One region of the Vibrio cidicii genome, then DNA from elsewhere that is predicted to be linked to it. Evidence: predicted binding sites of a transcription regulator. Region 1 holds the regulator's gene; each other region holds the start of a gene.

Region 1 (10,400 bases):
TTGCTGTTGAGCTTTGGCATTTTCTAAAGTGAGGTAGGGCGCAAAGTGATAGAGTAAAATAGCCATCACACTGACTAAAAGAAGGCCAAAAAGCAGTTTTTTGTTCATCGTATTTTCCAAGTTAAATTCTTTAATCTAAGACAGGAAAAAGCACAAAAAAATTTCATACAAAGCGAAAAAACTAAGCACAGCGTTGAATACGCCGAGTAAAGAAAAAGCCACTTCATTGTGAAAGTGGCTTTCAGAAACTTACTCAAGCTTAAGAGGAAAGCTTGTTGACTAGCTCATCTCGGCGCTTTTGAGGAATGACGCTCCAGTGTGTCCCATTGATAGCGCCTTCTAACGCCCACAATAGTTCAAGGCTAACACTTCCACTGTGCGTGTTTTTGATCGCTTCATAAGCACCAACAGAGCCTTGAATTTCCAACTGCTCAACCGTTTCAATACCTGCTTTTTTCAGCATACGCTCAGTTGCCAGCCTTAGATTTGGTAAATCTTTCAGACGATCGGGTTTGGCAACAGCTTGAAGCTCTTTTTCTTTTCGGGCGCTGTCCAAAGCTTGTCTTGCGACGCTCATCAATGCCGTCTTGTTGTCCCAAAGTGAATCGGTTACCGCGTAGTATTTGGTAACAACAGGGAAGCCACGTTTTTTGTAAACATAAGGCCTAAGGCCCTGTTTTTCGAACAATGAGGTTGTATTTTGATCCGCGCGAATATGGAGCTGATCTTTGACGACCAATGCAAACATGGTCTCATCTGCAAAAAGGCCGAATCCGCCAAACATAGAGCGAGATTTTATCGCACCAAGTTGCTCAAAAAGCTTCATCGAATCTTTGAGTATCGGTTTATCCATGATGTGTTATCTCGGTGTAATTACAATTACGCCACCCATAAATCAGGTCCGAGAGATTAGCAAACCAATGCATACAAGATGTCATTAGAGAGTCAACTTAATGTAATGCATTTTTGCCATCGGGAACCCCGCTACCTACCAAAACAGTATTTGGTTTAGGCCGGAGGCTTTGCGTCCCACCCTTTCAGATGGTTTGCCCTGTGCGTGACAGCTAAAGGATACGATTTCTATTGGACTAACATCACATTTTAGGATTGAAAGTGTGATCTTGGTTCAGGTAATAGTTTGCGGGAAATGAGGAAAAACTCGTGTGCGACAGTATCTGGTTATTTGTCACAATAATGATTTTGTTTTGACACAAAAAACAGACGCCGAAATGGCGTCTGTTTTTTAACATTCTCAGTTCAGTTTTTTAACTGTGTCGCGGATAACGATTTCTGGATGCATCTCAAAAATGCGTTTATCGTGCTCCTTGTCTTTAATGCGTTCTAGGAGAATTTCAAATGCATTTTTACCCACACGGCGCTTTGGCTGGTGAATCGTGGTAAGCGGTGGAGAAAAGTACTCGGCCAGTTCTATGTTGTCGTAACCGATCACTGATATGTCGTCGGGAATACGAATGTCGAGTTGTTGTAAACGGCTCATTAGACCAAGTGCCATAGTGTCGTTAAAGCAGAAAATCGCGGTTGGGCGATCGTCCCAAGAGGCAATCTTATCGGCGACCAGTACTGCAGTGTCACATTCAAAATTACCTTCTAAGATCCAATCTTCGTTGACCGCTAGGTTCGCTTCTGCCATTGCGCGTTTAAAGCCAAGAATTCGCTCCTGACACGCCGCTTTTTCAAAATGACCGCTCAAGCAGGCAATCTTGCTGTGACCGTTATCAATCAGGTACTTGGTTGCGAGATAGCCACCTTCTTCCGAGTTATCGATGATCTTGTCGGCTTGTGAGCTAATTGGACCCCAGTCCATGATTACTTTTGGAATATCGGCGTGTCTATCGAGCATTTCACGCAGTTCTTCGGTCAGATCTGAACACATCACCAAGATACCGTCGACGCGCTTTTCTGCCAGCATACGGATATAGTCGCGCTGCTTTTCATAGATGCCACCGGTATTACATAGAATCAAGGTATAACCTTGGCGGTAGCAGTAGCTTTCTACGCCATCAATCACTTCAGAGAAAAAGAGGTTAGTTGACTGAGTAACCAGCATGCCAATGGTGCGAGTTGTATTGCATTTCAAACTGCGTGCGACGGCGCTGGGCGCGTAGTTGAGCTCATCCACCGCTTTCATTACTTTTTCTTGAGTTGCTTCTGCAACAAAGCGGGTTTTGTTGATCACGTGTGAAACGGTCGTGGTTGATACGCCGGCTAAACGTGCGACATCTTTAATTGTGGCCATAGTCTTGTCCTGTCCAAGGTTACCGCGGGAATAGTTGGCCGGGTAACGCTCTTGCTACCTTTCTTTGCATCGGTCTTGAACATGGAAAGAGACCCAAGAAAAGCAGCAGCTTAGCTAAAAAAACACAAAAACCGCTGTTTTTCAGCGGTTTGCATTAAATTCATATTTTATCGTTTGCGGTCTCAATTTTATATCGAGATACGTCAGCAGGCAACCAGCTCAGCACGCGAATATTGTATCCGTGTTCACACTTTATTGGTTAAGCTTCACTCGAGTGATTGCTCTATTGATAAGCCTGTAATTATTATCTAAGTAAATAGTCACTGTCCAGTTTACAAAATGCAATTAATAGTTTTGCGACACTGGCATAGAAGCCAAATTGGTCGTGTTGAATACACTGCTGGTAAAATTGCGGCAGCCAAGAAAGCAGCATGCTTTCAATAAACTGCTGCTGCTCGGCAAGTGCGGTTTCCATATGGCGCTCTTGTTCCAGCTCATTCGAGCGGATAATTAGATGGCCTAAAAAGTCCAGTTGAATAGCGAGGTGATCCGCAGGTTCATTGATATTTTCGCTCACTTTTACGCCGTGATCTGTCATCAGTTTTTCCATTATTCTGGCAGGTTCAGCGTTGAGTAACCCGGATTGATCGAGATAGATAGAAGCGTAAGGCAAAGCGCCATGTTTTGCGCTTTTCAGAAAAAGGTCGCAAAAGTCTGCGGCCAGTTCAAGTTGAGCATCTTGACGGTCAAGCAGTTTATTCAGTGTTTCCACCAGTTGCTGCGCTTCAATCCGCAAACGGTCATTTTCGGCTAAATCAGAAAGAAATGAGCGAATTTCTGCGCTGTGATATTTGTCCAGTTCGACTTGGTTTAACTCTTTGGCAAAAAGACTCGAAAACCACCAGTAAATTTCGGCACGTTTTTCATTAAAGGTTTTGATTTCTTGCATTTTATTCCTGCTCCTCAAGGCTTCTCTGATTAGTCTAACCAATAAAAATGAACAGCGGTCGCCCTAATTATTAATGGGTTATTTAATTATATGTCACCTTGTAAATGGGCAAAAAATAAGCTTGTCTTGAATCAATAAAACCTGAGATTGTTGGGTTAACTTTGATGTGACGCTAGAAATGTGACTATTTATGAATAGAATAAATCGGCGTAGACAAGAATGACAGAAAGTGGTGTAAATGAGCTATCACGTATTAGTCGTAGAAGATGATGTAGTGACACGAGCTAAATTGGTGGGTTACTTCCAAAATGAAGGATATACCGTCAGTGAAGCAGAAAGTGGAGCAGAAATGCGTGAGGTATTGAACAACCAAGCCATCGATTTGGTGATGTTGGACATTAATCTCACTGGAGAAGATGGCTTGCTTTTAACCCGTGAACTGCGTGGTCAATCGGATATCGGCATCATATTAGTGACAGGTCGCACGGATAGCATAGACAAAATTGTTGGTTTGGAGATGGGGGCGGATGATTACGTGACCAAACCGTTTGAGTTAAGAGAGCTGTTAGTTCGAGTGAAGAACCTGCTATGGCGTATGTCTTTAACCGATACGGCAAAGCAAAAAGGGCGTGCCGACGAGCAGGAGCTGCATGTTGTGCGCTTTGCTGATTGGACGTTTGACATTCATCGTCGGGCATTGAGCCGCAATGGTGAACCGGTAAAATTAACCAAGGCGGAGTATGAGTTATTAGTAGCACTCTCGTCATATCCCAACCAGGTGCTGAGCCGTGAGCGCATTTTAAACATGATTAGCCATCGTGTTGATGCGCCTAACGATCGCACCATCGACGTGCTGATTCGCCGCATGCGTGCCAAGATGGAGTTTGACCCCAAGAATCCGCAAATTTTTGTCACAGTTCACGGCGAAGGCTATATGTTCGCAGGCGATTAAAAGCCAGAAATGCGCTAAAGCAGACCGCTTGATCTCAGTGTCGAACAATAAAAAACGAGCTGCACAGTCAGCTCGTTTTTTATTGGATGGCTTCGTTTTAAGCAGGATTTTTCGCGGCGACTTTTTCGTTGTTAGGTGCAGTGGTCAGTAAATCGCGCAAAGATTGCCAAATAATGCCTAAAGTTTCATACCAATAGCGTTCGGTTTGCTCTAAATAGAGCGCTTTTGGCGCGTATTTGTCCCAAGCTTGGGTGATCTCTTTTTGCGCCAAATAGTTGGTAGGGGCTGGCAAAGGGGTTAAGCCGGCATCGTTAAACTCTTTCAAAGCTCGGGTCATGTGACTGGCCGAGGTAACCAGCACCAACTGCTTCTGCCGAACAAAAGCGGCGGCCTGTCGTGCTTCTTCCCAAGTATCTTTGGCATCTTCCAACAAGATAATGTCGGATTTCGCTACCCCAAGCGCTAGAGCCACATTCGCCATCATCCGGGCATGACTGATTTCAGAACCGCCAGCGTAACCAGACAAAATCATTTTTGCTCCCGGGTACATACGCAAAATGCGAATCCCTTCAGCAAGGCGCATCAAGGCGGTGCGACTGAGTTCAGAGGTCGGGGGAATTTGGTCGTCCACTACATGGCCATTACCCAATACCATCACGTAATCGACACTTTGCACTTCAGGTAGAAAGACCGAGTATTGGCGCTCTAGAGGCATTAAAAGTTTGCTGGCAACGGGTTGGAATGAAACCAGAAAAATGCCAGTAAAAGAGAATAAAATGACAAAGCAACCTGTTTTTTGCCTGGTAGTAAACATAATCAACATCAGGCCGAGCAGGCCGATGATGAGTAGCGCAGGCAAAGGCATGAGAAGCGCAGATACCGCTTTTTTCAGCTCAAACATACAGAAATAGTCCGAAAAAACATCACTTGACAGTAAAAAAGAGAGAATCCCTCTTTATTCCTGCTTTCCTTATGACAGAATAGCAGCACGATTCGATATGATAACCCAAGCCACAGTGAACCAAGACCGTAATTTCGACGATATTGCCCACAAATTTGCAAAAAATATTTACGGATCAGATAAAGGTGAGATCCGCCAAGTGATTGTTTGGGAAGACCTTGAGCAGGTTTTGACCGCAATCGATGCTGGCACGAAGGCGCTGACTATTCTCGATGCGGGCGGTGGCTTAGCACAAATGTCGCAAAAGCTTGCTAAGCTCGGACATCAGGTTGCGTTATGTGATCTATCTTCTGAAATGCTGCAATTGGCTGAACAGGATATTGCAAAAAACGGTTTGCTTGCGCAGTATCGGCTGATCCATTCTCCGGTGCAGTCCATTGCTGAACATTTGGAGCAACCAGTGGATTTATTGCTGTTTCATGCGGTCATGGAGTGGTTAGCCGATCCGAAAAGTGCGTTAGAGACGCTGCTTGAGCAAGTGAAACCCGGCGGGGCGGCATCCATCATGTTCTATAACCATCATGGTTTGGTTTATAAAAATGTGGTGTGCGGTAATATTCCACATGTTTTGCAAGGCATGCCGCATCGCAAACGCTTTAAACTGCAACCGCAAAAAGGCCTCGATCCGCAACAGGTTTATCAGTGGATTGAAGATGCAGGATTTGAGATTGGTGGAAAATCCGGTATTCGCTGTTTTAGCGATTACATAGGTAACCGACAGAATATGGGCGACTACCAGTATGAAGACGTGTTGGCACTGGAAAAACAGTTGTGCCGACAAGAACCATACCTCTCGTTAGGCCGATACATCCACGTATGGGCGAAAAAGAAAGAAAAGCAGGAATAACAATGAGTGAGACAACTCTCAATGCTGCAGAGCAACCAATCGATGAATTGGTGAGCTGGGTTAAGCAGCACGATTTCTCATTGAACCTGACCACAGAACGTCTGGCATTTTTGATAGCCATCGCGGTGTTAAGTAACGAAAGGTTCGATGAAGAGTTGGGTGAAGGTGAATTGCATGATGCGTTTACTATCGTCACTCGATTATTTGAAGAAACAGGTGAGGCGTCGGCGTTTCGAGCCAACAACGCAATTAACGAACTGGTTAAACAGCGCCTTATCAGCCGTTTTACCAGTGAAGTGACCGATGGAGCAAGCATCTATCGTTTGTCACCACTGGCGATTGGTATCACCGACTATTACGTCCGTCACCGAGAGTTTTCCAAACTCCGCCTCTCGATTCAGCTCTCTATGGTGGCTGGTGAAATGGCCAGAGCCATTGATGCCGCTCAGAAGGGGGGAACCGCAGAGCATTGGAAGAAAAATGTCTATGGGGTGCTTAAGTACTCGGTCGGTGAGATTTTTGACCAGATCGATCTCAACCAGCGTGTGATGGATGAACAGCAGCAATCGGTTAAACAGCAGATTGCTGATTTGCTCAACAAAGACTGGCGTGATGCGATCAACAACTGTGAGTCTCTGCTGTCTGAAACCTCCAATACACTCAAAGAGTTACAAGATACGCTACAAGCGGCAGGCGACGAGCTACAAACGCAGATTTTGGATATCCAAGAACTGGTTTATGGCGATCCTGAACTGGAGTTTATCGAAGAGACGCTGTTTGGTTTGCAGATGAAACTTGATCGCATCGTCAGTTGGGGACAGCAGGCGATTGATTTGTGGATCGGCTATGACCGCCACGTGCACAAGTTTATCCGTACGGCCATCGATATGGATAAGAACCGCGCCTTTAGCTCGCGCCTACGCCAATCGGTGAAGGACTACTTTGACCTGCCTTGGTATCTCACCTATGCCGATGCAGAGCGCCTGAGCGATCTTCGCGATGAAGCGCTGATGTTGCGTGATGAAGAAGTCACCGGACAAGTCCCCACAGAAGTGGAATATGAAGAGTTTCAACAAGTCAATGATGAGCTTGCTGAGCGTATTGGCGGCATGCTTAAAGCGCATAAAGAGCAGGGTAGACCGATTGATCTTGGCGCAGTACTGCGCGATTACCTCGCGCAACATCCTCAGACTCATCATTTTGATTTAGCACGAATGGTTATCGACCAAGCGGTTCGTCTTGGCTATTCCGAGTCGGATTATCAGGCGATTCAGCCCGATTGGCAGGCGATCAACGATTTTGGTGCAAAGGTACAAGCAAATGTCATCAACCGATATTAATGAATACATGCCAGAGAATCTGGCCAAAGCGATTTGTAACCCGCTTTTTCCCGCTTTAGATAGCCTGCTGCGTGCAGGACGTCATATCTCCAGCGAAGATCTGGATAACCACGCGCTACTTTGCGACTTTGAAGTTGAGCTATCGTCTTTTTATCAGCGCTACAACACCGAGCTGGTGAAAGCGCCGGAAGGCTTTTTCTATCTGCGCCCGCGCTCGACCTCGCTGATTGGTCGCAGCGTTTTGTCTGAACTGGACATGCTGGTGGGTAAAGTGCTCTGTTTCCTTTACCTTAGCCCAGAACGTTTGGCGCACGAAGGCATCTTCACCAATCAAGAACTGTACGAAGAGTTGCTGGCACTGGCGGATGAGAAGAAGCTGATGAAGCTGGTCACTAACCGCGCTTCTGGCTCGGATCTTGACCGCGAAAAGCTGTTTGAGAAAGTGCGCACCTCACTTCGTCGTTTGCGCCGTCTTGGCATGATCATCCATATCGGCGATACCGGTAAATTCAGCATCAGTGAGGCGGTATTCCGCTTTGGCGCTGACGTTCGCGTTGGCGATGACATGCGTGAAGCGCAGCTTCGCCTTATCCGCGACGGTGAAGCGGTGGTGCATACCAAAGAGCCAACACAAGGCAGCCTATTGGGTGATGAAGACGATAGTGAATTTAACGAGCAAGCAGAATTAGAGGGTGAAGCATGATTGAAAGAGGTAAGTATCAATCGCTGACCATGGTCAACTGGAACGGCTTCTTTGCTCGTACTTTTGATATCGATGGTCTGGTGACGACTCTCTCGGGCGGCAACGGTGCGGGTAAATCGACCACCATGGCGGCATTTATCACCGCTTTGATCCCAGACCAAAGCTTGTTGCATTTTCGCAATACCACTGAGGCGGGGAGTAGCCAAGCTTCACGTGACAAAGGCCTCTACGGTAAGTTGCAGCCAGGTGCCTGTTATGCGGCGCTGGATGTGGTGAACTCGCGCAACCAACGTTTGCTGTTTGCAGTGAAACTGCAGCAGGTGGCAGGGCGCGATAAAAAAGTCGACATCAAACCGTTTGTGATTCAAGGCTTGCCGAGCCATGTGAAGCCGACCGATGTGCTGATTGAAACTGTTTCGTCTACTCAGGCTCGCGTGCGCCAGTTGAATGACGTGAAAGAGTGTGTCGGCCAATTTGAGGGCGCGCACTTTAAATCGTTCCCATCGATTGTCGATTACCACTCGCAAATGTTTGAGTTTGGCGTGATCCCGAAAAAGCTGCGTAACTCAAGTGACCGCTCTAAGTTCTATCGCCTGATTGAAGCCTCGCTTTATGGTGGTATCTCAAGCGCCATCACCCGCTCTTTGCGCGATTATCTCTTACCGCAAAACGGTGGGGTGAAAAAAGCCTTCCAAGACATGGAATCGGCTCTGCGCGAAAACCGCATGACGCTGGAAGCGATCAAAACCACGCAGGCGGATCGTGATCTGTTCAAACACCTGATCACCGAATCAACCAACTACGTGGCCGCCGACTACATGCGCCACGCCAACGATCGCCGCAACAAGTTAGAGCAAACACTTTCTCTGCGCTCTGAGCTGTTTGGCTCACGCGAAATGCTGATTGAACAAAATAGCTTACTGACTCGCGTTCAGGAAGAGCTGGCGCTGTTGATCGAGTCGGAATCAGCATTAGAACAAGATTATCAAGCGGCGTCGGATCACTTGCAGTTGGTACAAAACGCCTTGCGTCAGCAAGAGAAGATCGAGCGTTATCAAGAAGATCTTGAAGAACTGAACGAGCGTCTCGAAGAGCAGAGTATGGTCGTTGAGGAGGCGCAAGAGCGCGTATTGATGGCCGAAGAGCAGGCGACGGTGGCCGAAGAAGAGGTGGATAGCCTCAAGACTCAGCTCGCTGACTATCAACAGGCGCTGGATGTACAACAAACGCGCGCGCTTCAATACCAGCAAGCGGTGCAAGCGCTGGAAAAAGCCAAACTGCTGCTTGGTAACGATGAAGTGAGCGCGGAAAGTGCACAGTCAATGGTTGCTCAGCTCAAAGAGAGCGAAGCGCAACAAACCCAAGCCCTATTAGCACTTAAACACAAGCTGGATATGTCTTCGGCCGCTGCGCAGCAGTTTGAAAACGCGCTGAAGTGGTTACAAAGTATCACTGGCCCCGTTGAGCGTGCGTCAGCGGCAGAGAAGGCCCGCAGCGTCATGCAACAAGCGCGTGCGGCGCAGCAGTTGCTGAGCAATGAATCTCAGTGGCGTGCACAGCATCGTGATTTGGAACGTAGCCTGAACGCACAGCGTCAAGCCCAAGAAATGGCGGATGAATACCGCAAGCAGCACAATGTTTCGCTAAGCGATGAGCTGGTGTTCGAGCAAGAGCGTGAGCGTCACCACGAGCTGATTGATTCTCTGGAGATGAGCTTAGAAGAAGCCCGTGAGCAGCGCAGTGAGCAGCGCCGTCTAGAACAAGACACCCGCGCTGAGATCGCACATTTGCAAGTGCTCGCGCCGAGTTGGATTGCGGCCAATGATGCGCTGGAGAAACTCCGAGAGCAAAGTGGCGCTGAGCTTGCCGACAGCCAATCGGTGATGTCACAGATGCAGATGGTGCTCGAGCGCGAAAAAACGCTGTCGCTGAACAAAGACAAGTTGGCAGAGCGCCGCGCCAAGCTCGAAGGCGAGATTGAACGTTTGGCATCGCCAGGCGGCTCGAACGATCCGCGCCTGAAAGGTTTGGCGGATACGCTTGGCGGGGTGCTGCTATCGGAGATTTACGATGACATCACCATCGATGATGCGCCGTACTTTAGTGCCATGTACGGCCCAGCGCGCCACGCCATCGTGGTGTCTGATCTGTCCGGCATCGAAGAAAAATTGGTTGAGCTGGACGACTGCCCCGAAGATCTTTACATCATCGAAGGGGATATCGACGCCTTTGATGACAGCTCCTTCAACGCTGAAGAACTGCATGGCGCAGTCTGCGTGCGCCTGAATGAGCGTCAAATGCGTTACTCGCGCTTGCCGGAAATTCCTCTGTTCGGCCGCGCGGCGCGTGAGCAGCGTTTAGAATTGCTGCGAAGCGAGCGTGAAGAGGTGG
Region 2 (10,400 bases), 1.0 Mb from region 1:
ATCCAACCTTGGCTCGTTTCTTAAGTGCAGATCCGTTTATTCAAGATAAATGGTTTGCAACGCAAGCATTTAACCGCTACTCCTATGTGCAAAATAATCCGCTGAGTTATTCAGATCCTACGGGCAAATTTGTCTTACAAGTGATAGGTGCAGCACTAACAGCCTATGATGTGTATAAGGCTTATGAAGAAGATGGTATTGCAGGAGCAGTTAAAGCTCTGGTTGAAGAGGGAATAGCGAACGTAGCAACAGGCGGTATTGCACGGATTGCCAAAATAGGTAAAAAAGTCGTTCAAAAAGTAGTGAAGAAAGTTGAAGATAGTAGTCAATCTTTACCAAATAATCAGTTACAACTAGCGGCTGCGTCCGACAATGCTCAATCGCTCAATCACATCGAAGATGCTAAGACAAAAGATGTCTCGATATCTAGCCCACAAATTGTGGCAAAAGATAGTGCGGATGTTACAAACAAAACAGGTAAGAAATACGTAACCTATACAGCAGACGATCTAGACAATCCGGGAAAAAAATATACGGGTAGGTGTAGTGGTACTTGCGATATGACGCCACAACAAATTTTGGACAGACGTAAGGCTGGCCATCATAGGAATTTGGGAGAATTAGAATTGGATCAGGTCACAGATTCTTATTCAGCTATTCGTGGTAGAGAACAGCAAGTACTGGAATCGTTACGAGAGCAAGGTTTGGCTACAGACCAAATAAATGGTGTCGGTCCAAGAAACAAAAAGAAAGACTCGTACATGGACGCAGCTAAGGAAGAATTTGGAGAATAGAAATGGCAAAAGTTAAGTATAAAGTTGGTGACATAGTTATGATACCTGTAAGTGATGATATGTTTGCCTATGGTAGATTGTTACAGGACGCATCAATAGCTATTTACTCTTTCGTCTCTAAAGGGCTAGTAGACGTATCTCGGTTAGAAAGTGAAGAAGTGTTATTTGACCCTGGAATATTTGATACGAATATTGCAAATGGGGAGTGGAAAATTATCGGAAACATTCCTTTTCACGATGCAGATGATAGTTGGCCAACACCAAAGTATATTCAAGATGTAATCAATCCTGATAAGTATCGCCTTTACTATAAGGGAGATATACAACCAGCTAAAAAACAAGATATTGAAGGACTAGAAAGGCAGGTTTTGTATAGGCCCGAAGAGTTGATCAAAGAGATAAAAAATCGAATTGTAATTTCTTAGTGGAACAAAGAGTAGAGCTAAAGAGGCCAGTGGAAAATTAAAAACAGTGAGTGGGAACACTTGCCATGTGTAGTGGCCAAATCACATTAGCCACTACAGTTTTTCGCTTTGCTAGATGAGGAGGAGAATGACTTTTTCTACCTCGTTGAGCCGATATTCGCATTTGTACGTGGAATGGAGGTTACGCTTGTTCAACTAATGCGGTTTGGGCTCCAGAGTTTGCCGGGTTCAAGATTTGAGTTATTTGTTCTGAAGAATGCGGACAAGCAGGGTATTGAAATGTATCTTGGGAAGATAACGAGTGAGCCTAATTATATCCACTCAAGCAGTGCTTGTGGGTTTAGTGATCCTCACCTTACTCTGCATTATCCCTACTTGGTATTTGCTTAAACTCGATCGGGCACTGTGCAACCGAGTGAGTTGAAGGGCATGCTTGCTGGAAGCGATAGCGGATTAAGTCGCTTTCAGCAAAGCAGCAGGAAGTTACAACGCCGAGCTTATCAATAGCACATGCACGGAGCACGCAACGCAGTTTGAAGTGCGCTGGCAACTCGCCTAATCTTCCACTAAAAGGTAATAAACGCTAACAATTCTTTGTGCTTAAGTGTGCGAATTGATGTTACATTTTACTCGGCCGAATTGGGTGGCGATTTTGCAGATAGGTGGACAGACAGATGCAAGAAAATTATAAGATTTTGGTGGTCGATGACGATGCTCGCTTACGGGCGCTTTTAGAGCGTTACCTTTCTGAGCAAGGTTTCCAAGTGCGTAGTGTCGCCAACGGAGAGCAAATGGATCGCCTACTGACGCGCGAAAACTTCCACCTGATGGTGCTGGATCTCATGCTACCGGGCGAAGATGGCTTGTCGATTTGCCGTCGTCTGCGTAACGCCAATAACATGCTGCCTATTTTAATGCTGACCGCCAAAGGCGATGAAGTGGATCGCATTGTCGGCCTCGAAGTGGGCGCAGATGACTATCTACCGAAGCCGTTTAACCCGCGTGAGCTCTTGGCTCGCATAAAGGCGGTGCTGCGTCGTCAAATCATCGAACTGCCGGGCGCACCCAGCTCGGAAGAGAAAATCGTCGAATTTGGTGAGTTTCGCTTAAACCTTGGCACGCGAGAGATGTTTCGTGGCGATGAGCCGATGCCGCTCACTTCCGGTGAGTTTGCCGTGCTGAAATCGCTGGTGACCAATGCGCGTGAGCCAATGTCGCGCGATAAACTGATGAACATGGCGCGTGGCCGTGAGTATTCCGCGATGGAGCGTTCCATCGATGTGCAAATCTCCCGTTTACGCCGCATGTTAGAAGAAGACCCAAGCAAACCGCGTTACATTCAAACCGTGTGGGGCTTGGGTTATGTGTTTGTCCCTGATGGCAAACAGGCCTAAAGCGCGACATAATTCACTCCACAGTCCCTGGCTTTGCCCAGGGATTGTCGTTTATTGACGTTTCATCTGCCGAGGCTTGTCATGCGAATTCGCAGTTCCTTTACTCAATCGATCCTCATCTTTGTCACTTTGCTGCTGGCCAGCCAAGTTTTCTCCTATTACGCGGTGTTTAACTACGCTTTGTTGCCCAGTTTGCAGCAGTTCAACAAAATTCTCGCTCACGAGCTCAACTTAGTGCTGGATGACAGCGGCGATCTGCACGCCAACGAGCCGCTGCGCCGCCAAGTGCTTGAGCAGCTTGGCGTGACGGTGCACCGAGAAGATAGCGAACAGGCGAAAGAGTTCGACCATGCGATGTCGATTGAGCTGATGAGTGAAGAGATGAGCCAAGAGCTCGGTTCGGCAACCGAAGTGCGTCTCTTGCTGGGCAGTGAAAGTTATATTTTGTGGATGAAAATCGAAGCCATGCCCGGGTCGCTGATCCGCATCCCGCTCTCGGAGCTGCAAGAGGAAGATTTCGCGCCGCTGTTTCGCAACAGCTTGATTGTGGCGCTGCTGATTGTCGCGGGTGGCTGGTTGTTTATTCGTTTGCAAAACCGCCCTTTGATTGCGCTGGAAAAAGCCGCCAAAGAGGTGGGGCGCGGGGAAATTCCGCCGCCACTGCCGGAGAAAGGGGCGACGGAAATTCGCGCGGTGACGCGGGCTTTCAACCAGATGTCTCGTGGTATCCAAGAGTTGGAAGCGGACCGCGCGCTGCTGATGGCGGGCATCAGCCACGATTTGCGCACGCCGCTAACGCGTATTCGACTCGCGACGGAGATGATGTCGCCAGAAGAGAGTTATCTCGCCGAAGGGATCATCAGCGACACCGAAGAGTGCAATGAGATCATCAGCCAGTTTATGGACTACCTAAAACCGGTCAACGCGCAATCTTTCACCCAAGTCGACATCAACACCATCGCTGGTGATGTGGCCAGCGCCGAAGGAGGTTACGAGGTGGCGATTGAAACCGCTTTTCAGCCGACGGTGCGTGATGCGTTTGGCAATCCGATTGCGATTAAGCGTGCGCTCAGCAACTTGGTGGTCAACGCGCTGCGCTACGGCAACGGTTGGGTGAAAGTCAGCACCGGTATGACCGCCGACAACAAGCTGGTGTGGATCTGTGTGGAAGATAACGGCCCGGGGATCGACAAATCTCAAGTGGCGAAGTTGTTTCAACCCTTTACTCGCGGCGATACGGCGCGCGGCAGCGAGGGGACGGGGCTTGGGCTGGCGATTGTTAAGCGCATTGTCAGCCAGCACCACGGCTCGGTGGTGGTCAATAACCGCAGCGAAGGCGGGCTGAAAGTGCAAATCAGTTTCCCGACGCGCTAAGCGAATTAGCTAAGTAACAACAAAACAGGGTTGCCAATGGCAACCCTGTTTTTTACCGTGATTTGGTTACTGCGCTTGGGTCGCGTTTTGTGCTTGCTCGCTCTCTTCGTCGCGTAGTTTTTCTGGTAGCAGCAGATTGAGCACAATCGCAGTGATACCGCCCGCCGCGACGCCTGAGGAGAAAATACTCTTAATGAAGTCCGGCATAAATTGCAGGATTTCCGGTTTCTGCGCGATGCCCAAGCCCATCGAGAACGACAGCGCCATGATAAGGATTGCGCGGCGATCAAGGTCGACGCGAGAGATGATGCGCACCCCAGCCGCGGCAATGGTGCCGAACATCACAATGGTCGCGCCGCCGAGAACCGGTTCAGGGATCAACTGCACAAAGCTGGCTACGCCCGGAAACAACCCCAGCAGCACCAACATGCCGGCAATAAAATAACCCACATAACGGCTGGCTACGCCTGTCAGCAAGATCACGCCGTTGTTTTGGCTAAACGTCGAGTTGGGGAAGCTGTTAAACACCGCCGCCAGCGCCGAGTTAAGGCCATCGGCCAGTACGCCGCCTTTGATGCGCTTCATGTACACTGGGCCTTTGACTGGCTCACCAGAAACTTCCGAGGTGGCGGTGATGTCGCCGATCGCTTCCAGTGCCGTGATAAAGAAAATCAGCACCAGAGGAATGAACAGTGACCAGTCAAAACTCAGGCCAAACTGCATCGGAATGGGCAGGGCAATCAGGTCGGTTTCTGCCTGTTGATGGGTGTTGACCATGCCCATAACGTAGGCCATCAAGTAGCCGACAAACATCGCGATCACGATCGATGCAACGCGGATGTAAGGGTTTTTCGCGCGGTTAAGCAGCACAATCAAACCGAGCACGGTGCCGGCCAGCGCCAGTTTGTCGAGGCTACCAAAAGTGCCATCGCCCAGCGCCGCATAGCCGCCGCCCATCGACACCAAACCGACTTGGATCAGGGTTAAACCAATCAGAGTCACCACAATGCCCGAGACCAATGGCGTGATCACGCGGCGTGCGTATTCCAACACGCGTGATAGTAAAATTTCCGCAAAGGAGGAAACCAAAATGGTGCCAAAAATCGCCGCCATCATGGTTTCCACATTCGCCCCGCCCGCTTTCAAAGAGAGGCCCGCCGCGATGATTGGGCCAAGGAAGTTAAAGCTGGTGCCTTGTACCGAGAGTAAGCCCGAGCCAATCGGACCAAAAGTGCGGATTTGAATAAAAGAGGAGAGGCCAGAGGCAAACAGCGACATGCTGATGATGGTGTTGGTCTGCTCGGCAGAGACGCCAAGAGCCTGACAAATAATCAGCGACGGCGTGATCACCGCAACGAACATCGCCAGTAAATGTTGCAAGGCGGCGAATAGCGTTTGTGGCAGTGGTGGACGGTCATTGAGTTGATAAACTAAATCGTGCTTAGACGTGTTGTGTGGCGTTGTCATCTTGCTTCCTAATTTTATCAAAAGCTTAGCGCTCGCTGAATGGGAGGCTAAGTGGAACTGATCACATGTTCTGTGATTGCTGTTACTCAGAAATCAGTTCGGTTTGGAGGTGTGTGAGATCACAAATTTTGAGCGGCATTATAGGGCGATTATTCTAAAAAGCAATCGTTTGCCTTGGTGGTTGGCAAATACGCAGGCACGCCAAAGCACGATTAGGCTTTGGCGTAAACGTCGCGCTCACCGAGCCAGCGCTCGATGATCGCGGCGGCATTTTGCGGATATTGCTGATGAATAAAGCGGGCGGCGCGTTGCACCTCTGGGATAAGCCGTTGATCGCGCACCAGATCGGCAATTTTAAACTCGGCGAGGCCAGTTTGCTTGGTGCCAAGCAGCTCACCGGGGCCGCGAATTTCCAAGTCGCGCTGGGCAATGACAAAGCCATCGTTGCTTTCGCGCAGCACGGCAAGGCGTTTTTGCGCGGTTTTGGACAGCGGCGCGTGATACAGCAGCACGCAGTGGCTGGCGACCGAGCCTCGACCAACGCGTCCGCGCAGCTGATGCAACTGCGCCAAGCCAAGGCGCTCGGGGTTTTCAATGATCATCAGGCTGGCGTTGGGCACGTCGACGCCAACTTCAATGACCGTGGTGGCGACCAACAGGTGCAGCTCATTGTTTTTAAAAGCGTGCATTACCGCTTGCTTGTCGGCTGGTTTCATCCGGCCATGCACCAAGCCGATTTTCACTTCGGGCAATTTTCGTTGCAGCTCTTCGGCGGTATCGGCCGCTGCTTGCGCTTCGAGCACTTCCGATTCATCAATCAAAGTACAAACCCAATACGCCTGTTTGCCTTCCTGGAGGCAGGCATGGCGAATGCGTTCAACGATGTCGTCGCGCTTGGTGTCAGGAATTGCCACGGTTTGGATCGGTGTGCGTCCGGGCGGCAGCTCATCGATCACCGAGGTTTCCAAATCGGCGTAAGCCGTCATGGCGAGCGTGCGCGGAATCGGGGTCGCGGTCATGATCAACTGGTGCGGATATGCCCCTTGCTTTGCGCCTTTTTCGCGCAGCTCCAAACGCTGGTGGACACCAAAACGGTGCTGCTCGTCGATGATAACTAAGGCAAGATGATGAAACACCACTTGTTCTTGGAATAAAGCATGCGTGCCGACCACCATCTGCGCTTCACCGCTGGCAATGCGCGCCAACTCGCTTTCACGGGCTTTGCCTTTGAGCTTGCCCGCCAACCAGCCAACTTGGATGCCCATAGCGGCAAACCAGTTGGCAAAGTTGATGGCGTGCTGCTCGGCGAGCAGTTCGGTCGGCGCCATCAGCGCGACTTGGTAGCCGTGCTCAATAGCGCGCACGGCGGCGAGCGCGGCGACTAAGGTTTTGCCTGAGCCGACATCGCCTTGCACTAAGCGCATCATTGGGTGGTTTTTCTCTAAGTCCGCCTCAATTTCGCGCACTACCCGCGCTTGTGCCTTAGTCGGTGAAAAAGGCAGTTGCGCTAACAACTGGTTTTTGAGCCTATCGACCGGGGCGAGCGGCAGAGCGACATCTTGTTGCCCTTTACTACGCACCGCCAGCATCGAGAGATTTTGTGCCAGTAGCTCTTCCATAATGAGGCGAATTTGCGCCGGATGTTTCCCTTGATCAAACTGCTCTAAGTCGATCGATGGCGGCGGGCGATGGATGATGTGTAGTGCTTGGCCGAGCGTCAATTGCTGATCGTACAGACCGGGTGGTAGCAGTTCGCTGACTGCGCTTTTGTCGAGCAACGCTAGCGCTTGCTCGGTTAAATTACGTAAGGTGATTTGCCTTAAGCCATCGGTAGTGGGGTAAACGGGCGTGAGGCTCTGTTCTACATCGGGTTTTTGTGCGGGGGCGGAAAATTTGTAATCGGGATGAACAATTTCCAGCCCCATATTGCCGCGCTTTACCTCGCCATAAGCGTGCACTAACTTACCGTCACTAAAGTTGTTTTTCATCGCCGCGGTGAAGTTAAAAAAGCGCAGGGTGATGGTGCCATTTCCATCGCTGATTTTCACCGTGAGCATTTTGCGTTTGCCAAACAGGGTATCGACCTGCATTACTTTGCCTTGTACCGCCGCCCACAGCCCGGCGTGCAGTTTGACGATCGGGTAAATACGGGTGCGATCTTCATAGCGCAGCGGCAGGTGAAACAGCAGATCCTGCACCGTGCGCAAACCGACTTTCTCCAGTTTTTCCGCCACTTTCGCACCCACGCCGCTGAGTGAGGTTAGTGGGATGGCAGATAACAGTTGCGCAGACATAACGGCCTCAAGGCAATGATAAACATAGCGTTATGTTAACCATCTGGCTGTGTTTTTGTACAGGGAAAATATGCTTTAGAAACTAGGAATCTAGGAGTCTAGGAGCCTAGGAGCCTAGGAGTCTAGGAATCTAGGAAACTAGGAAGCTAGGAAACTAGGAAACTAGGAATCTAGGAAACTAGGAATCTAGGAATCTAGGAATCTAGGAATCTAGGAATCTAGGAATCTAGGAATCTAGGAAGCTAGGAATCTAGGAAGCTAGGGAACTAGTAAGCTAGGGAACTAGTAAGCTAGGAAACTAGGAATCTAGGAATCTAGGAATCTAGGAAACTAGGGAACTAGTAAGCTAGGAAACTAGGAATCTAGGAATCTAGGAAACTAGGAAACTAGGTAACTAGAAAACTAGGGAGCTAGGAATCTAGAAAACTAGAAAACGCCTACTTTCTTTGCATCTCGGCCCACCACTGCTCATCGGCGACGATTTGGCCTGTATCATCAAGTGCTGGATAAGCGAGCCCTTTGCGTTTGGCGACTTTCGCCAGCACCGGATGGCCGCGTTCAAACAGGATGCGGTTGATCGTCTGTGCATCGATGCTGCTGGTCTCGCGCTGATACATTCCAGCGGCTTCGCGTTGGCGCTGCACTTCATACAGGATGACTGCGCACGCCACCGACACGTTGAGCGATTGCACCATACCAACCATCGGGATGATGATGTCTTGATCGGCGAGTGCTTTGGCTTGCTCGGACACGCCGATTTTTTCGCTGCCAAGAATAATCGCGGTTGGTTTGGTGTAGTCGATTTGGCGAAAATCCACTGCTGTTTCGGAAAGATTAGTCACCAGCACCTGCATGCCTTGCGCTTTCAGTTCGCCAACGGCGTCGGCGATGGAGTCGTGGGTATCGACTTCGATCCAGTTGCGCGCGCCTGCCGAGGTATTTTTCAGCGTTTTCATCTGTTCGGTTGGCCACACCGCGTGCACTTTGTGCAGGCCAGTGGCATCGGCCGAGCGGATAATCGCCGAGACGTTATTGGGTTTGTGTACTTCTTCAAGGCAGAGGGTGAGGTCGGTTTGGCGCGCTTTGAGCACCTGCTGGATTTTTTGGTAGCGTTCTAAATTCATGCGATAGACGATGGTTGGATTAAATAAAAAGCCCTTGAAACCGGGATTTCAAGGGCTATGAGTTGAGCCGCTTTGTCGATCAGTTCTTTCTTCGACGCACTCGCGAACATGAAGGCATCACGCGGATTTTCTTCATAATTCCAGCTAAGTGGACGCGATCTTTGGTGGTCAGCAATACGGTCACGGTGTACAAACGGCCATCGCGCTCTTCGGTCGAGAGGCCATGAATGTTGGAACCGGTTTTCGAGATCACATTGGTCAGCTCGGCCAACGCGCCTTGGTGGTTTTGCATGTCCACTTTCAGCTCGGCGATGAACTCTTGATCGTAATCCTCGGACCAAGCGACCGCCATGTACTTATCCGGCTCGCGTTGATAGCCGCGTACGTTTGGACACGTCTCGCGGTGCACCACCAAACCACGCCCCGGTGAGACATGGGCGATGATCGAATCGTCCGGGATCGGGTGACAACAGTTGGCGAAGGTCAGCAATAACCCTTCCGACCCACGGATCGGTAGCTTTTTCTTCGGCTTGCCTTCCGGCGTCGCGACTTCGGTCAGCTCTTCGGCATCCCCCAGTAGGCGGCGGGCAATCACGATGCTCATGCGCTCGCCAAGGCCAATCGCGGCCAGCAAGTCGTCGAGAGAGGCGATTTTCAGATCGCTCAACACGTGCTCCATATTTTCCGGGCTGATGTCACTGAGTGAGTGCTCACCCAAAGCGTGATTGAGCAAGCGGCGACCTAAGGTGATCGACTCTTCACGGCGCATGGTTTTCAGCACTTGGCGAATCTTAGTGCGAGCACGGGAAGTCACCACATAGTTGAGCCAAGCGGCGTTGGGTCTTGCCCCTGGCGCACTGATGATCTCGATCGTCTGGCCGTTTTTCAGTGCTTTGCTCAGCGGGTACGGATTGCGATCGACGCGTGCGCCAACGCAGGTGTTGCCGACATCGGTGTGCACGGCATAGGCGAAGTCCACCGCGGTAGCGCCTACTGGCAGTTCGACGATGCGACCTTTCGGCGTAAAGACGTAAATCTCATCCGGGAAAAGATCCGATTTGACGTTTTCGATAAATTCGAAGGAGTTGCCCGCGCTTTGCTGCAGCTCAAGTAGGCTTTGCATCCAGCGCTGCGCTTTGACTTGTGCGGTGGTGCCAGTGCGATCGCCGTTGCCTTTGTAAGACCAATGCGCCGCGACCCCTTTATCCGCCATTTGATCCATGTCTTCGGTGCGGATTTGCACTTCGACGGGCACACCGTGCGGACCGACCATGGAGGTGTGTAGCGACTGATAGCCGTTGGCTTTGGGAACGGCGATGTAATCTTTCATCCGTCCCGGGCGGGGCTTGTACAGGCTATGCACTTGGCCGAGCACGCGGTAACAGGTGTCGGCGGTGTCGACCACCACGCGAAACGCGTAGATGTCCATGATGGTGTGAAAGCGCTGCTCTTTGGTTTTCATCTTGTTGTAGATGGAGAACAGATTCTTCTCACGACCAAGCACACGCGCATTGAGCCCGACATCTTG
Region 3 (10,400 bases), 730 kb from region 1:
CCGCAGGCAAAAACAGCGGTGGCAGTGTTGATATGGTTTGGATCAATGGCGAGAACTTCAAATCAATGAAGGATAACCAATTGCTGTTTGGTCCTTTTGTTGAAGGTTTGCCAAGCTGGCAGTACGTTGATAAATCATTGCCAATTGATGTGGACTTTTCAGAGCCAACTGAAAGTCTGGAAGCACCTTGGGGTGTGGGGCAACTAGTATTTATCCATGATGAGAAAACTCTGCAAAACCCTCCTCGATCTTTTGCTGAAATGCTGAGTTACGCAAAAGCGTTTCCAAATCGCCTCACTTACCCTCGCCCACCAGAGTTTCATGGCACAAGCTTTATTAAAGCGCTGTTAATTGAGTTGACCAACAACGATCCCGCTTTGCAAAAACCAGTCACTGCTGAAACATTTGAGCAAATCACTCAACCGCTATGGGCTTACCTAGATGCGTTCCATAAAGTTGCTTGGCGTGGCGGCAAGCAATTCCCTGGAGGGACGGCTGAAACGCTTCAATTGCTGGATGATGGTCAGATTGATCTTGCGATTACCTTTAACCCAAACGCGGTTTTTTCTGCGCAATCGAGTGGTAATCTTGCAGAAAGCACCAAAGCGTATGCGATGGATGCAGGTGCACTCTCAAACATTCACTTCTTAGCGATTCCTTGGAATACAAACGCCAGTGCCGGTGCACAAGTTGCGATAAACTTTTTATTGAGCCCTGAAGCACAATCTCGCAAAGGTAACCTTAACATCTGGGGCGATCCTTCAGTGCTAAGCAGCCAATACCTAACAGGTTCGGCTAAAAATACTCAACAATTCAAATCTATCGCTGAGCCGCATCCAAGCTGGCAAACCGCGCTAGAAAAAGAGTGGTTGAAACGCTACGGGAATTCATAAGCACCCATGTTAAGAGCGCTGTATCTCGTCATTATCGCAGTTTGTATTTTGCCCACCATTCCGGGATTACTCGGAGTGGTGGTTTCTGCGCTCGGTTATGTTCCTCCTATCGGCTTGCACCATTTTTCTTTGGATGGCTTTAACGCTGTTTTTGATTGGGAGGGTGTTTGGACATCGATCGCGCTAACTTTTTACTCCACCATTTTCAGTAGCTATTTGGCTTGCTTAATCACATTTGCGATTCTGCAAGCCTCATGGGGAAGTCTATTCTGGCGGAAAATTGAAGCCAGCCTTTCACCACTTCTCGCTATGCCGCACGTCGCGTTTGCAATTGGCTTTGCGTTTTTATTTGCACCAACAGGTATGGGCGTTAGGGTTCTCAACCAACTATTTGGTTACGACCCAAATGCGCAAACGGTGAATGACTTAGCATTGCTGATCAAAGACCCGCATGCACTCGGTTTGGTCATCATGCTTGCGATTAAAGAAGTGCCGTTTTTATTGTTGATGAGTATTCCAATTCTTCAGCAATTGAAAGTCGATAAGATTGAAAAAGTCAGTCACTCAATGGGCTACAGTTCAGCGCAAGCGTGGTGGAAATGCGTCTTCCCACAATGGTTAGCGAAGCTGCGTTTCCCAATGCTGGCGGTATTGGCTTACAGCTTGTCGGTTGTCGATGTGGCATTGATTATTGGCCCTACCAACCCACCAACGTTTGCGGTTTTGGTATGGCAGTGGTTTAACGACCCAGATTTATCCCTGCTACCAAGAGCGGCCGCAGGCGCGGTAGTCTTATTTGCGATCGCTAGTCTTTTGATTGGATTTGCACGCTTGATGGAATGGTGTATTACCAAAGGCTTCAAACGCTGGCAGTACTCTGGTCGAAACGGGTTTCGTTTACCCGGTAAAACCCTATTTTCACTGATCGCGCTACTTGCACTTCTCATGATTCCACTCATGGTGGTATGGAGCTTTGCTCAACGCTGGCGCTTTCCAGATTTACTACCGAGCCGCTATAGCCTGCGTTTTTGGGAATACGAATGGCACAGTATTCTTGGTACGCTGGAGCAGAGCATGCTGATTGCCGTTATCAGCGCGACCGTCGCTCTAGCCCTTGCCTTGATCGCACATGAGTATCGCCTTCGTTATCGCTGGCAGGTGCCCGGTTACATCATCGCCATCCCAATGCTGATTCCTCAGCTATCCGTGCTATTCGGTATGCAAGTAGTGACGCTTTACTTAAACAGTAACGCGTATTTCTTTTGGGTATGCTGGGCGCATGTGTTCTTCGCCTTCCCATTTATTTACCTCTCACTAGACGGCCCATGGCGCAGCTTCGACAACGGCTTAACTCGCGTCGCACTAAGCCTAGGTAAGTCACCGATGCAAGCTTGGTTAAAAGTGAAACTGCCAATCCTCCTACCTGCGATTGCATTCGCATGGGCTGTCGGGATTAGCGTAAGTCTGGCGCAATACCTGCCGACATTGGTGCTAGGGGCTGGGCGCATTAGCACCATCACCACCGAAGCCGTTGCGCTATCCAGTGGTTTTGACCGACGTGTCACCGCGATTTACGCCATTTGGCAAGCACTCTTGCCGTTCTTGTTCTTCTCTTTTGCGATACTACTAAGCCGCTTACACGTGAAGTATCGCCGCTTGTCTATAAAAGGTTTACTACTGAATGAGTCTTTGTCTCGAAAACCTCGCCATCCGTAAAGCCAATGGCGACACGCTTTTCTCAGCGTTTAACATGAACGTAGAGAAAGGTGAAATTGTTACTCTGATGGGGCCAAGTGGTTGTGGTAAATCCACTTTGTTGGATGCTATTGCTGGGCACCTATCCGCCGAGTTCAACTACTCTGGTTCCATTACGCTTGATAACGAAAAGTTGGATGCCCTCCCTGCCCATAAGCGTCAGGTCGGTATTCTGTTCCAAGACGATTTGCTCTTCCCTCACTTGACGGTGTGGGAGAACCTTGCCTTTGCATTACCGAATTGCGTGAAAGGCACGGATCGAAAAACGCAAGCGATGATCGCATTGAAGCACATTTCTCTGACAAAACTGGCCGATTCATTTCCGGATCAAATATCCGGAGGTCAACGTGCTCGTATCGCTTTGACTCGTATGCTGTTGGCCAAACCGAAAGTTGCGTTACTTGATGAGCCTTACAGCAAGTTAGATAAAGATCTGCGCGTACAATTTCGCAATTGGGTAGTCGAGCAATTGCAGCAAGCGAACATCCCTACTTTGATGGTAACGCACGATGAAGACGATATTCCCAATGGTAGCCGCTGCCTAAACTGGCCGTGGGAGACAAATCATGCTTGATAGCCTTAGTATAAAGCTCATCCGCAAACCGCTGGCACTCAGTGCGACATACCTCGATAAATGTGGCATCACCGCAAACCAAACGACCGTATTTGGTTTTGTGCTTGGCTGTTTTGCTCTGCCAGCTTTGTTAGCCGAACAGTACTTGTTGGCGTTGCTGTTTATTTTACTGAACAGAATCTGTGATGGATTAGACGGAGCACTGGCGAGGATTCAAGGCATTACCGATGCGGGCGGTTTTCTCGATATCAGCTTGGATTTCCTGTTCTATTCCCTGATTCCTTTTGGATTTGTGTTAGCAAATCCAGAACAAAATGCCATTGCAGGGGCATTTTTGATTTTTTCCTTTGTCGGAACGGGAAGCAGCTTTTTGGCTTTTGCCATCATGGCAGGAAAGCAAGGCATCGATAATCCGGTGTATAAACACAAATCTCTCTACTACATGAGCGGCTTAACCGAAGGCACAGAAACCATCGGCTGTTTTGTGCTGTTTTGCCTGATGCCGCAGCACTTTTCAGTCATTGCTTACTTTTTTGGTGCGGCATGTTGGTTTACTACCTTTACCCGCATACACTCCGGATTTCATACCCTCAAACACTAGGGTTTGTTGACTCAATGGAGATTCAAATTTTGCAAAAAAAACGGTAATATGTCCGACTTTGCTGATTTGAGTTAGGTTTTGCCGTTGTCCATGGATAAACAAAAAGCACTGAAAAAGATCGCCAAGTGCCTTGAACTAGGTAACTCTGCGAACGTTAACGAAGCGGCCAATGCGATTAAAATGGCCCATAGCCTGATGATGAAATATGGGCTAGACAAAGACGATATCGAGTTCATTAAAATGGGCAAGACCCAGTCGAGTCATCTGTTGCCAGCCAACGTCAGCTCCGTTTTGCTGCGTGTGATCCGTGGAATCAATACCAAATTTGGCGTCGAAGCGGTGCTGCTTAACCATAAAGGCTTAAAGAGGCTAGAGTTTATTGGCGAAGCCGATCGCGCTATCTTTGCTGCCTTTGCCTTCGACATTATTTACCGTGAGATGAACGAAAGTACCGGACAGTTTCGCAATAGCTTCGCAGGCTCTGGCACCTCCAGTCTTGAGGTGACCAGACGAGTCAACTCCTACGTTTCCGGTTGGGTAGAAGGCGCTTTGGAAAAACTGCCCGTGATCACACCCGATGAAGAGTCGGCAAACAAAATCAACAGTTACATCGACAAAGAGTTTCAAAACATTGATCGCGAAACGTTCAAAAAGCAGTTACGCGAAGCGATGAAAAATCTCACCGCCGATTATGAAGTGGGTTTGAAAAAAGGTCGAAAAGTGTCGGTTAACCGCCCCGTTGGTGGTCAACAAGCCGCCAAACAAATAGAAAAAAGATAACCTTACACTGACAATTAAAACATTAGTTCCGTGAATAATTCTCTCCCGGAGGTAGAAGCCCGCCTCCGATTTACATGGAGAGACAACTTTGAAAAACCTTTCACTTGCCTTAGCGATTCTGCTGACCCTTAGCGGCTGTCAAGCCACTCAGCGACAAAACGCCACCACAGGCGAAGCCGAAACCAATTCCGCAACCAAAGGTGCCCTACTTGGTGCTCTCGCTGGCGCCGTTGCAGGCGCAGCCAGTGGCGATAAAGGTGACCGCGGTAAACGAGCTCTGATTGGTGCGGCTGGCGGTGCTGCCATCGGTGGCGGTGTCGGCTACTATTTTGATCAACAAGAGAAAGCACTACGTCAAGCCTTGCTCAACTCCGGGGTTCAGGTCGAGCGCGTTGGCGAAAATCAACTGCTGCTGCGTTTAGAAAATGGCATCGGTTTTAGCTCGGGTTCTTACAGCCTCGACGCTTCCATCCACAATACACTGCAAGGCGTCGCACGCGTATTAGTCGAGTACCCAGACACCAGTTTAGTGATTGATGGCTATACCGACAGCACAGGCAGCGATTCATCTAACCAAATTTTGTCTGAACGCCGCGCTGAATCTGTGCGTGCTTTCTTAATCTCGCAAAAAGTAGCGGCAGGCCGAGCGGTTGCACGCGGCAACGGCGAACGATACCCACTTTGCACCAATACTACTGCCGAAGGACGGGCCTGCAATCGACGGGTAGAAATTCAAATTCTACCTTTAAAATAGCGCGAACTGGCCAATATGAACGGCCATGTTTACTGCTGATTTCAATTCAGGTTCCGTCTATACTTTGCACTGAACCTGAATTTGAGAGGCACGACTTTGCGCTATAATCTTTTGATTCTTATCGGACTTCTTTTATCCACTTCGGTATTCGGCCAATCAGTGCAACAGTTAACCGAACAAGCCAATCAAAGAGATCCAAACGCGCAATACCAGTTGTCACTTGAGTTGGCCAAGGAAGAAGGCGAGGCGGCCAAAGCCGACGCCTTTTATTGGCTGCAACAATCGGCACAACTGGGCTATAAGCCCGCACAAATCAAGTTAGCTCAAGCCTACGAAAGCGGTATCGCCACACCAATTGATCTTAAACTTGCTGCCAATTGGTATTGGCAAGCCGCCGTACAAGGCAATCTGGACGCGCAAATCAAATTAGGGACACTGTTTGAAGAGCAAGGTTCTCTCTTTTCACAACTTGATATCGCCCAGTTCTGGTTTGGTGTAGCGGCCAAACATTCTGCCGAAGCGGAGAACGCTTACAATCGCATTCTCGAGATCAAATTCAATGCAATGCGTGCCAAACAGGTATCAGCCATTTCGCAACTGGATTCTGCGTTTGCGACCCAAGCGCAATCACTAGACACCGGGCTAGAGACTTCGGCAGCAACTACCACTCCGCCCTCACCTATCTACACCGACTGGATCTCCATCAGCGCCATTTTGTTTCTCGCGCTTTCCTTCAGTAGCGTCATGTTCTACTTTCGCCGTAAAAAAGTGTCGCGGGAAACAACGCAACAGCTTGAACTGCAAAGCGAGCTCAATAAACAACGCTATAGCAACAAGCAGCTCAAGCGACAACTGGAAAAAGTCTTTAATGAATACAAGAAGGTACAGGCCCAAGCTGGAAAGCAGAAACTCTCTCTAGCGTGTGCAATGTTTGGTTATTCGCCGAGTGCCATTCCCGATGAAAAATCCATCAAGATTCGCTTTCGCCAGTTATCCCGTCTCTACCATCCTGACGCCCGTGGCAGCGAAGAAGAAATGAAGCGCCTCAATGGTGCATTGAAGGTCCTGCTACAAAATGTTGCAAACTCGTAAACGAACCTTGTAATTCTTCGTCTCATTCGACAGCTTTACCTTGTTAATAAAGGATCGCAATCGATCTCCCTCTCATTTTCTATTAACAGATATTTAACGCAGTAACGAAATTTATGGCATAATGTGCCCCGAAAATGACACCAGCACAACGAGAAGCCTGGTGAGGAGAAGCAGCATGTTTAATATTGAAGGCACCTGCGATTGGTGCAAGAGACCAAGATTGTTGACACGTCACGACTATCTGGATGGTAAATCCAACCATTCTTGTGAAGAGTGTAACGACATCGCCAAGATTGACGTTCGTCTGTTTAATCTTGGTGAGCAGCAAATGCGCGACCGTCAGGCGAGAGCCTGCTAAAACGGGAAGTCACGCAAAAGAACGGATTCTTTAAGCACCTTACGAGGTGCTTTTCTTTTACCTACTGTTCTTGAATTACGCGATGCATCCCTGCAAACCTTACTAAGTAGTACTGTATAACCCTGTATAAACCCTCACTCTTCGCTGAGAAGTCCATCACAAAAACTCACACTCTTCCAAACACAACAAATCGCGATTAACTAAATACAAAACAATGAGTTATTTATAACCCCCAACCATCAGGCTCGCAATGCGTGGCGAAAAAGAGAGCAAATAGGTTGACGAACATCACCGGAAAAACTACTGTATGCACATACAGCATGCATATGGGAACAGTAAAATGCAGATTCAAGGTCAAACTCGTACATACTCACATTTCAATGTTCTGGCACAACCAACTCAGCCAATCAATGCCTCAGCAAAATTGTTGCAACAATTGGCCGCTTTGTCTCAGTTGAATCAATGGATTTTATTTACCTCCGAGTGCCCACGTCCGGATCTTAGCCAACTCACTGCGTCTAATATTTGCTGTAAAAATGTCATCCAGATGAAACCATCCCACTCTCTGACTGAAATTGAAATCGTGATGAAAGCGATACGCTCTGGCAATGCTGCCGCGGTTGTCGCGTCTAGCCAGATTGATTTAGTCAACCAATCTCTGCTGCAGGAGATGGCAAAGGAGTTTGGCTGTGAAGTCTTTTTCGTTGAAGGCAGAGCAACGCAGTATCATTAATAAGCCAACGTTATCCATCCTGCATTTGGCCTTCTTTATGAAGGCTTTTTAAATTGCATCAAACCAAGGCAAACGTTTGCTTTTCTTCTGGCGAGTTCAAATAGTTCTGGTATCATGCCCCGGTAATCGATGAATCTGATGGATTTTGTTGTCCGATTCGTTTCCGCATGACGTTTGAAATTATGATAGGAATGTCAAAATGAGCCTCGCTGATCAAGTACTTGCCGTCAATGACGATCTGCCCATCCGTACCGATAAACCTGTTCACAGTGGAAAAGTTCGCTCTGTCTACTGGCTTACTGAGCAAGACAGTGCCCGCCTAATCAAAGAAAAAGGCTACAACGTTGCCCCTGATGCGCCCCTTGCCATTATGGTGATCAGCGATCGAATCTCTGCTTTCGATTGTATTTGGCACGGTGAACACGGGCTCAACGGTGTACCGGGTAAAGGGGCCGCATTGAACGCCATTTCTAATCATTGGTTTAGACTGTTTAAAGACAACGGATTGGCCGATAGCCACATTCTTGATATTCCACACCCGTTTGTTTGGATTGTGCAGAAAGCCAAGCCTGTGCGTATTGAAGCCATTTGTCGCAAATACATCACAGGTTCCATGTGGCGCGCATACGAAAAAGGCGAGCGTGAGTTTTGTGGTATTCAACTACCAGAAGGGTTAGGCAAAGACAAACCTCTGGACGAACTGCTGATGACACCATCAACCAAAGGGATTTTAAAAGGAATTCCTGGCGTGCCTGAAGCCGATGATGTGAACATTACCAGACAAAATATTGCCGACAACTTTGCCGCATTTAACTTTTCCAGCGCTGACGACATTGCCACTTACGAGAAGCTGCTGAAAGAAGGTTTTGCTGTGATCAGTGATGCTCTAGCACAAGTAGGACAAATTTTTGTCGATACCAAATTCGAGTTCGGTTATGTGCAAGATGCGCAAGGCAACGAAAAGCTGATTTACATGGACGAGGTGGGCACGCCCGATTCATCACGGATTTGGGATAGCGAAGCGTATCAAGCGGGTAAAATTGTTGAAAACTCGAAAGAGGGTTTCAGACAGTTTCTGCTTAACTACTTCCCAGACCCTGATATTCTGCTCAACAAAGATCGCATGCCTGAGCGCGAAGCACTGGCTCGTGACAACACGTTGCCAGAAGAGGCTTTACTGGCGGTATCTCGCACCTACATCGGCATCGCAGAAAAAATTACCGGCCAATCAATCACTTTAAGCGAAAATCCAAAACAAGAGATTATTGATATCCTTGCGCGTGATTACGGCCTTATCGATTAAATGAATTCAATATAACAACGTCAGTGCCAACAGCCCGCCACCAAGCGGGCTGTTTTTTATTGCAGCGCTGCGTTTAACTCATGGAAATGGTTTTACCATCGTTGGTAGTAACGCGTTTTGTCTCAACGAAATAATCTTTCTGCAAAATCGTGGAGACAAAATGCCAAGTGGAATCAACTTTCTCTTGCGTCAAATCGAGGCGCATAAAGCCACGCTGCTTGAGATCTGCCCATTGCAACTCTTTCACCATTTCAGGTAGGACGTATTCCATATGACTAATGGCTAAGCTGTCCAACCCCAAATATTCCTCTAGACCGGGCGAGCTCACAGACGCGGTAGCGAACTCAACGCCAACCGGATTGCCGGAATGGTCTTTTAGTTGGCTACACCAAGCATTGTGACTGTCACCAGCGAGACTGATGAATTTCTTGTTTAAATTTCGCGCCAATCCATACAACCATTCACGCTCGTAGTAGAAACCATCCCAAGCGTCTAAGTTGTATGGCACTGAGTTGGGATCTGAACTTGGATCGTTGAGATACGCGTTGATCGTACTATTAACATTCATCAACGCCGCCTGTTTTTGTTCATCGGTTGCGGTCAATAGGCCAAACATTGCCGTCATCACCGAACTTGGCAGCTCTAGTCGGCCCATTAATACCTGCTGCCCCATCACCGACCACGTTGCGCTACTCTGCGACATTGCGGTTTGTAGCCAATCCTTCTGATGACTTCCAAGCAACGCTCTGTCTGGTTGACGCGCTTTGGTCACTAAATCGACAATTCCCTCCATTGAAGGCGTATCGAGCGAAAAATAATCGAGAGGTTCTGCACGCGCGACCACTCGCGTATCCAACATATAGAGATCAAGTAAATTACCGAAAGAGAACTGGCGATAAATAAGTACCGAAGATTCAAGATTTTCGCGCACTGGCAGCCATTCCAGCCACGCGGCAGCAGCGGCCGCGCGGCGCAGTTCGAAGCTGCCTTCACCTGCTTGGTGATTCTCAGCGCCATTCGCCCACGTATCGTTGGCAATTTCGTGATCATCCCAAACTGCAATCATCGGCATGGCCGCATGAAGCGCTTGTAAGTCTTTATCTTGACGATATTGAGCATAACGCGCCCGATAGTCTTCCAGACTTAGACACTCAGTTTCGCGGCTAGGCACACGACCGAGCTCCTGAGCATGAGTCGTAGCATAACCGTCTTTGCCATATTCATAGATGTAATCACCCAAATGCAAAATGGCATCGAACGGTTTTTGCGCGTGTTGATTAACAATTTCTCTATAGACGTTGAAATAACCCGCTGGGTAGTTGGAGCAAGAAACCACGGCCAGTGAAGCGGCCGATAATTCGCCTTGCGCCAAGGTTTTTGTTTGACCAGTTGGGCTGATAGCGCCTTCACATAAGAAGCGATAGAAATAGGGCTGACCTGCGGACAAGCCCTTAGCGTCGGCTTTGACGGTGAAATCTTTTTCGCTATCAGTGGTGATTTCACCGGAGGCCACTATGTCACTAAAATCCGCTTTCGAAGCCACTTGCCAAGTAACGC

Evidence for each region. The regulator PurR, encoded in region 1, represses purine synthesis genes. The targets are predictions, from matches to a motif close to TNANGNAAACGTTTNCNTNA.
Region 2: a site for PurR is predicted at 5,612-5,631, ahead of EWA64_RS09440 (uracil-xanthine permease family protein). Genes of this name have one in related genera too.
Region 3: a site for PurR is predicted at 7,605-7,624, ahead of EWA64_RS02795 (phosphoribosylaminoimidazolesuccinocarboxamide synthase). Genes of this name have one in related genera too.

The regions. Positions count from the first base shown of each region.
Region 1 covers NZ_CP035921.1:2,872,385-2,882,784, forward strand. The annotation lists gene EWA64_RS14125 (TVP38/TMEM64 family protein) at 1-108, opposite strand, end outside; gene EWA64_RS14130 (TfoX/Sxy family DNA transformation protein) at 260-853, opposite strand; cyclic di-GMP riboswitch class I at 972-1,061, opposite strand; gene purR (HTH-type transcriptional repressor PurR) at 1,253-2,257, opposite strand; gene torD (molecular chaperone TorD) at 2,562-3,206, opposite strand; gene torR (two-component system response regulator TorR) at 3,445-4,158, shown strand; gene elyC (envelope biogenesis factor ElyC) at 4,256-5,059, opposite strand; gene cmoM (tRNA uridine 5-oxyacetic acid(34) methyltransferase CmoM) at 5,157-5,966, shown strand; gene mukF (chromosome partition protein MukF) at 5,969-7,306, shown strand; gene mukE (chromosome partition protein MukE) at 7,287-8,009, shown strand; gene mukB (chromosome partition protein MukB) at 8,006-10,400, shown strand, end outside.
Region 2 covers NZ_CP035921.1:1,840,884-1,851,283, forward strand. The annotation lists gene EWA64_RS09420 (FG-GAP-like repeat-containing protein) at 1-794, shown strand, start outside; gene EWA64_RS09425 (Imm26 family immunity protein) at 797-1,219, shown strand; gene ompR (osmolarity response regulator transcription factor OmpR) at 1,894-2,613, shown strand; gene envZ (two-component system sensor histidine kinase EnvZ) at 2,695-3,987, shown strand; gene EWA64_RS09440 (uracil-xanthine permease family protein) at 4,054-5,454, opposite strand; gene recG (ATP-dependent DNA helicase RecG) at 5,667-7,748, opposite strand; gene trmH (tRNA (guanosine(18)-2'-O)-methyltransferase TrmH) at 8,186-8,872, opposite strand; gene spoT (bifunctional GTP diphosphokinase/guanosine-3',5'-bis pyrophosphate 3'-pyrophosphohydrolase) at 8,952-10,400, opposite strand, start outside.
Region 3 covers NZ_CP035921.1:374,464-384,863, forward strand. The annotation lists gene EWA64_RS02750 (ABC transporter substrate-binding protein) at 1-893, shown strand, start outside; gene EWA64_RS02755 (ABC transporter permease) at 900-2,609, shown strand; gene EWA64_RS02760 (ATP-binding cassette domain-containing protein) at 2,575-3,222, shown strand; gene EWA64_RS02765 (CDP-alcohol phosphatidyltransferase family protein) at 3,215-3,823, shown strand; gene EWA64_RS02770 (DUF2786 domain-containing protein) at 3,914-4,603, shown strand; gene EWA64_RS02775 (YiaD family glycine zipper/OmpA-like lipoprotein) at 4,692-5,357, shown strand; gene EWA64_RS02780 (tetratricopeptide repeat protein) at 5,454-6,449, shown strand; gene EWA64_RS02785 (hypothetical protein) at 6,625-6,807, shown strand; gene EWA64_RS02790 (SulA-like leucine-rich domain-containing protein) at 7,148-7,540, shown strand; gene EWA64_RS02795 (phosphoribosylaminoimidazolesuccinocarboxamide synthase) at 7,740-8,843, shown strand; gene EWA64_RS02800 (alkaline phosphatase D family protein) at 8,917-10,400, opposite strand, start outside.